One region of the Glaciecola siphonariae genome, then DNA from elsewhere that is predicted to be linked to it. Evidence: predicted binding sites of a transcription regulator. Region 1 holds the regulator's gene; the other holds the start of a gene.
The links. Region 1 encodes FNR, which switches genes on or off when oxygen is low (the NO sensors DNR and NnrR bind a similar motif). Its sites were predicted from a motif close to TTGATCTAGATCAA; they were not measured.
Positions count from the first base shown of each region.

Region 2: ACFO4O_RS06615 (DUF3149 domain-containing protein) is a predicted target of FNR. The motif match lies at 1,381-1,394, and genes of this name have one in related genera.

Region 1 is NZ_JBHSGU010000002.1:673,092-676,621, forward strand. It holds gene uspE (universal stress protein UspE) at 1-868, opposite strand, end outside; gene fnr (fumarate/nitrate reduction transcriptional regulator Fnr) at 958-1,695, opposite strand; gene ACFO4O_RS04560 (sulfite exporter TauE/SafE family protein) at 1,723-2,391, opposite strand; gene ccoS (cbb3-type cytochrome oxidase assembly protein CcoS) at 2,384-2,683, opposite strand; gene ACFO4O_RS04570 (heavy metal translocating P-type ATPase) at 2,691-3,530, opposite strand, start outside.
Region 2 is NZ_JBHSGU010000002.1:1,175,956-1,179,485, forward strand. It holds gene prmB (50S ribosomal protein L3 N(5)-glutamine methyltransferase) at 1-494, opposite strand, end outside; gene smrB (endonuclease SmrB) at 612-1,160, shown strand; gene ACFO4O_RS06615 (DUF3149 domain-containing protein) at 1,196-1,318, opposite strand; gene ACFO4O_RS06620 (transglycosylase SLT domain-containing protein) at 1,550-2,173, opposite strand; gene gshA (glutamate--cysteine ligase) at 2,323-3,530, opposite strand, start outside.

The DNA of each region.
Region 1 (3,530 bases):
AGTTTATTTTATCAATAATGTGTTCTGCGGTGTTGCCTAACAGCGCCGCGGATATGCCTCGCCGCCCAACAGACCCGAGAACAAGCAGTTCAGCGTCTAATTGCTCGCAAAGCTTGGGGATTACATCTTCTGGCAAGCCTTCAGACACGTGCACGTGATTCGAAGGCAAATCATGCTGCTTTGCAATCGCATTTATCTCTTCTAAATGCCGAGCCTGCACATCTTCGTTATATGCTTGAGCGTTAAAGCTAGGCACTTCAATGGCGATATGAACAGGTGCCCCTGCGAAGGTATTCGCCAAATGAACGTTTGCGTCTATAACTTTCGCTAAATCACAACTAACTTTACAGACTCGGTCGCTTAACAGATTATGCACACTGTCGTTGGTGTCGATGCTAACAGCAGACACAATGTTGCCGTTTTCAGGCCAGCTATGCTCTTTTACCATTAATACATTTATTGGGCTTACCCTTAATAAATGCCAGTCGTTCGGCGTAAAGACTTTTTGCGCCAACTTATTGTGTTGTTTGCAGCTTTTCACAATCAGATCACAGTGCTCATGGGTGGCAACGTCGACAATACCGCGATAAAGCGATTTGTTCCAAATTGCTTTTGTTTGCACCTGAGCATCACAACGACTTACATAGGCTTGCATGGCTTTGCTTTGCCCATTGAGCAAGGCCGCTTTCATATCAACACGCTGCTCGGTGGTCAAAAAGTTAGTCATGTCGTAGGTTTCATCGAATATACAGCTTACTAGCAGGATACTCGCGTTGGTCTTCTCAGCGAGATAGCACGCGCGTTGAAACGCAGACTGTTCTTTATGGTAGGGGTCAAATACGACTAAGATGCGTGAACAGTTGAACATGTACGTTCTCCGTTATTTCAGACACCCTTAGTATAAGAAAAGGCGCGAGCATATGCATGCAGGCGCCTTGTGCTGGATCAATGAATATCTTAATTTATTGCAGAAATCGAAATCTCGTTCTCCGGCATGCGCTGCTGAACGCCCGCAAAATCTAAGATGGTAATGAGCTTACCGTCAACTTCTATTAAGCCTTCTTTCTGAAAACGGGTGAGTAAGCGGCTAATGGTCTCTACAGTGAGGCCGAGGTAATTTCCAATTTCATTGCGGGTCATCGACAAATTAAACTGTTTAGCTGAATAACCGCGCTCATCGAAGCGCTGCGATAAATGACTAATAAAATGCAGTAAGCGCTCTTCAGCACTGCGTTTGCTTAACAGCATCATTAATTCGTGATCGTGCTTTATTTCTGCGCTCATGAAGCGCATTATTTGCTGACGCAACTTAGGATAGCGCTCCGACACTTTATCTAGCGTATCGTAAGGAAGTTCACATACCATGGCTGTTTCAAGTGCTTGAGAATAACTTTGGTGCTTATTGTCTTTTAATGCGTCAAAGCCAATTATATCGCCAGGAAAATGAAAGCCTGTGATTTGTTCAACACCGTCTTTATCGCTGATGTAAGACTTAAAAGAACCAGACCGCACTGCATACAAGGAGTGAAAGGGTTGACCGCTTTGCACGAGCTTGTCATGTTTGTGCAAGGGACGTTTTCTTTCGATAATATCGTCGAGTGATTCAAGCTCTGTTTTACTTAGACTTACGGGTAAACAGAGGTGACTGAAGCTGCAGCTTTGGCAGTGAATGGAGAGCTCAGGACTAGATGCCATGAATTACATCCTTTAAGAGAATTCAGATCACTTTATACCTTGAATAATCGGTAAAATCAAAACAAAAGCAGAGATAATTAGACCAAAGGCTAGAGTTTTGCGAGTAAGACTGTGTTGTAAAAAGGGCAAAATAAAATTTGCGCCCAGGCTCATTGCAATTAAAGCAGGAAACGTACCTGCGCCGAACATCATCATAAACGCTGCGCCATTAAGCGCACTGCCCGATGCCATCGACCACGTCAGCGCTGTATACACTAAACCACATGGCAACCATCCCCAAACCATGCCATAGCCAAGCGCATATCCTGGATGCTTAAATGGCAGCATTTTTTTTGATAATGGCTGTAGGTAGCGCCATAGATGAGAGCCTAGTTTCTCAAAATATGAAAGGCCTTTGTACCAGTCGCTAATATAAAGTGCCAATAGGATCAAAAAGACCGCGCTGATAATGGTGAGAATGGGGATGGTGGTATGGATGGCGTTGCTTGCAATAGCGCCTAAATAGCCGCTTAATGCACCCGCTAAGCTGTAAGAAAGCACTCGCCCAACGTTGTAGGCCAGAATATAAAAAGAAGGAGAGGCCTGCTTGGGAATAGCAAAGGTAAATGCGCTGGCAATACCGCCGCACATACCTACACAATGCACGCCACCGGCCAGGCCCATTAAAAATGCGGAAAAAAGACCGATTTCAATCATGCTTAGCGGAAGATGCCTTCGTTACGCCGTGTGCATCTGGGCTATCTGAGATGGCCTTATCTTCTAATGTATCTGCGCTTATTGGGCGATTTGCGCCGCCTTCTATAAGCTGCGTTGAAGTGTTAAGCTTTTCTTTTTCGTTAGGCTTTTTTATGTCGTCGTCAAACAAAATGCTGTATCCCTGACGCTCTAGATCATCAAACTGATTCGACTTTACCGCCCAAAAAAACACACCAACCGCAATTGAAACAATGATAATCGCCAGCGGAATTAACACAAATATAATACTCATGGTGCAATTATCTCATTAAACGTGTGGAGTTATATACCACTATTATAGAACTTAAAGACATGCCAAGCGCTGCCTGCCATGGCGTTAATACGCCGCTTACTGCAAACGGTAGAACCAGTAAATTATATCCAAGTGCCCAAGCAATATTTTGTTTTATTTTTCGTTTCGTGCGGACGGCCATTTCTATCACATCGCTAAGTGCGTTCAGTTTTGGGTTCAGTAGCACAATATCAGCGGCGTTCTTTGCTAAATCAGATGCATTGCCAACTGCAATAGACACATCGGCAGCCGCTAGCACCGGCGCATCATTTATGCCGTCGCCAAGCATAATGATCGACTTAGCCTGCTGTTGCTGGGCATGAATGTGGTCAAGTTTAGCCTCGGGTGGGCAGCCACCAAAACCATGCGTGATATTGAGCTGTGAAGCAATGGCATCAACATTTTCTTGAGCATCGCCACTTAAAATCGATAAATCATAGGTGTGCAAGGAATCGAGTACTGATTTAACGTCCTCTTTGATTGTGTCGGTCACCCAAAATGCCGCAGCTACTTTCCCATTTATCGCCATTAATACGTTTGCACCGGGCCAAATATCTGCCTGCTGACTGTTCGACAACACGTACTTCTTAGACCCGATATAGCATTTTTGTCCATTCACTGATGCGCAAATACCTTTACCAATTTCAACGTCGTAGCTTTCTATATTAAATGACGACATGCTCTTTACCTTTAACGCTTCTGCACTAAAGGCTTTAGCAATGGGGTGTTCAGAGCGAGACTCGAGCAAACAGGCTAACGAAGACAAATGTTCCTCTACATGCTTGTTTACAGAAACACCTGCAGGCGC
Region 2 (3,530 bases), 500 kb from region 1:
ACCGCGGCATCTTCAAACGCTTTGGCCAAGATAATAGCGATACAGCCACTGCCGGTGCACATATCAAGGATATGGGTCGGGCTGAAGTGCTTAGATACAAAGGGTGCAAAACGTTTATTGATCAGCTCAGCAAATGGAGAGCGAGGTATAAGCACTCGCTCATCCACATAAAACGGCATCTGCGCAAACCAAGCAATATTGCTGATGTAAGGCAAAGGCTTAGCATGCTGCGCGCGCAGGCGCACCCACGTATCGAGCTTATCAATTTCATCTTGTATCAATCGGCTTTGATACACCACGCTCTTTTGCGCTTGGCCAAGCATCAAAGGGATGTCTAAGGCTTGAAACACTAAATGCTCAGCTTCATCCCAGATGTTATCGGTTCCGTGACCTAAAAAAATATCGTTTCGATGACATTCGCTTATGGTAAAGCGAATCCAATCACCAATCGTGAGCAAATTGTGTGTATCGCTGTTGTGATCGTGTGTTTGCATGTTTGCTAGCTTGCCAGAATGTCATTGGCAACACCTGAAACGGTGTATGCGTTTGCCGTGTATTTGTGGCAATATAATACGCATTATTTACCGGAATTTCGCTGATAATTTAAAAAGATGGATAAAAAAGTCTCAAAGTTAGCCCAAGACCTAAATTTTAGCGAGATGTTTGCCGACGCCAAGCCCGTGCAGCACACTCAATATGTGCAAGACCCAAAAGAGAAGCGCGCCTTGAACAAACGCCCAGCGGTAAAAACGAGTAAAGAAGGTAAGCGCCGAGCAGCTAGCTTTGAGTTTTCTGATGGCTTTGAAGCCTATTTTGACCCTAGCAAAGCCTTGAAATTTGCGCGTAAAACAAGCGAGGCTGAACAAGGTATTAAACGCATTCGACGCGGTGAAATTGTGCCCGAACTTGAGCTAGATTTACACGGCTTAACCACTCAACAGGCAAAGCTTGAGCTTGCAGCGGCTATCGATGAGGCGGTGCGCCGACATTATGAATGCATTCAGGTCATACATGGCGTAAGCGGAGGCGTGCTCAAACAAAAAGTGCCCAATTATTTAGTTCAACATCCAAAAGTACTTGGCTTTCATCAGGCACCCCTTGAGTGGGGCGGAAAAGGCGCAGTACTTGTACTGATTGAATTTATCGCGCCCCTGCCCTAATACGCAGGCGCATTTAGCGGCTTCACAAAGCTTAATTAGTTATCTTCGGCAACATTGTGTAAAAACAAATACACATAGTATGCGCAAATAGCAACCACAACAAAAATACCGAACACTGAACCCCATGCGACTGGATCTGATAATAGAAGGTCTAACATACTGTTTCCTGCCTTGTTGATTAAAAAACAACGATATTGTGGCAAAACGTCAGAAAACTAAGCTGATCTAGATCAAGCAAATTTACGCTCAAACAACCGAAGACATTTGTTTATTAATCCAGATCAATATTTAGACGATTTAGCGCTGAGATGGCACGCAAAGCGATGGGGCATGAATAATAACTTACCCATCTTGCTCAGAAGAGCATCTCAGCAGATATATGAAAGGTATTAAGTGAAAAGGCGCATAAACCAGCCTTTGTTTAACTCGTCTTCACACGTTTTCAGCTGGGCAGCATAGCGTTTTGAGCGAGCGTCTACCTTTTGCGCAACCTTTACAAGCCACTGCTTCTGTCGATACGTTTTGCGTTTGTATCCGCCCCACCCTTCATGATAGTTGAGATACTGAGCACCCGCATCCCACTTAGAAATACGATTTATCGTGTGAGTTTTGCTAATAAACCAGCCCATAAAATCAATCGCATCATCAAAGTCATCGCGGTCTGCAAAACGGCTATTAGTCTCGCGCTTGTAATCGTCCCATGTCATCGTTTTCGCCTGCGCATAGCCGTAAGCACTGCTCACTCGCCCCCAGGGTATTAAGCCAAAAAAAACATAATCTCGAGGAGGGAGCGCGTCGTGTCGAAATGAGCTTTCTTGGTACATCATTGCCATAGGCACATGAATGGGAACGCCCCATTTGTCACGCATATCCTTTGCGGCATCATACCAATCACGCTTTTCTTCAAATATGTGACACAGATTCTCACGACTCGAAGGCTGAGTAGTGGCGCAGCCCCCTAGAATAAAGACACTGAGCATTGTTAGCGCTATGTAGATGATTTTTTTTGACATTTTTTTGAACTTCTTAGTAGCTTACGTACTCTTATGTACAGATTAAATGTGTTTCCCTAAGTGTGTATTGACCCAGCGATTTCGCTGGGTTTTTTTTGCCTAAATTTTCACCTTTGGTGAGTAAGCGCATAAGCGCATAAGATGCGACTCTATCGCGTTTTACTCGACCCAAAATAATCTTTAATAAAATCGTTAAAAGACTGAGTATCACTGGCCTCAATGTCAGCCTGCTTTAGCATGGATACTTTTGCCTGTTCTTCAAAATCGACTTTCGAAATATTGCGATAGTCCATTTCTTGAATAAACGTTTTATATTCTTTTGCCAGCTCCATACCTAAAATACTGTTGTCTATTTCATTTTCTTGCAGAGTATTTAACCAGCGCCCTGAAAAGGTTTGCGACGCATCGACAAATTTATGCGCCTGCGTTGTAACCGCTTGGCTAAATTTTTTGCTTGCATGAGCCTCATCTAAAACAGAGGCAACTTGCATCAGGTCTTCCATAAGCGTCTCGCCCCATTTTGCGAGCGAAATTGACTGACCGGCATTACTTAGTTGCAAATCAGCTTGGCGACCTTTGAGCACAACGTCTACAAAATTCGCCTGATTCTCTTTGTTGGCAGCATCTGAAAAATCGACCGAAGGCAGCGCCAAACAATACAATAAAAATACGTCCAAAAAGTCAATCTGGTGCGCATCTAAGCCCACCGGCGAGAACGGGTTAACGTCCAAGGAACGAATTTCCAAATAGCTCACGCCTCTATCTTCAAGTGCGTCGGTGGGCTTTTCCATCGAGTTAGCCACTTGCTTTGGACGAATAGGTGAATACAGCTCATTTTCAATTTGCAGTACGTTTTTATTCAACTGCTGCCATTTGCCATTTTCGCCCGCACTTATGTGCGCATATTGCTCTGCCGGCAAATTAATCGCTTCTCGAAGGGTACTGACATAGGTTGATAAATCGTTGTAGCAGATGCGCAAATTTGACTGTGCTGTACTGGTATATCCAAGGTCGCTCATACGCAGCGATGTAGCATGCGGTAAAAACAGCGTACCACGGCCAATTTTTTCAAAAGGATGTGGAACCTTTCTGTGGCTTATAAATGAGCCGCATAGAGCGGGCGACGCACCGAATAAATAAGGAATTACCCATGCCAGACGTTTAAACTGGCGGACAAGTGAGAAATACTGAGAGGAAATGCCAATTTTGTCTGCCGGCATTTGCATCTTGTCGCACCATAGCTGCCAAAAACTCTCTGGCAGTGAAAAATTAAAGTGTACACCACTAATTACCTGCATCATGCTGCCATAGCGATTATGCAGGCCGCTTCGGTACACTTCTTTCATCTTCGCAATAT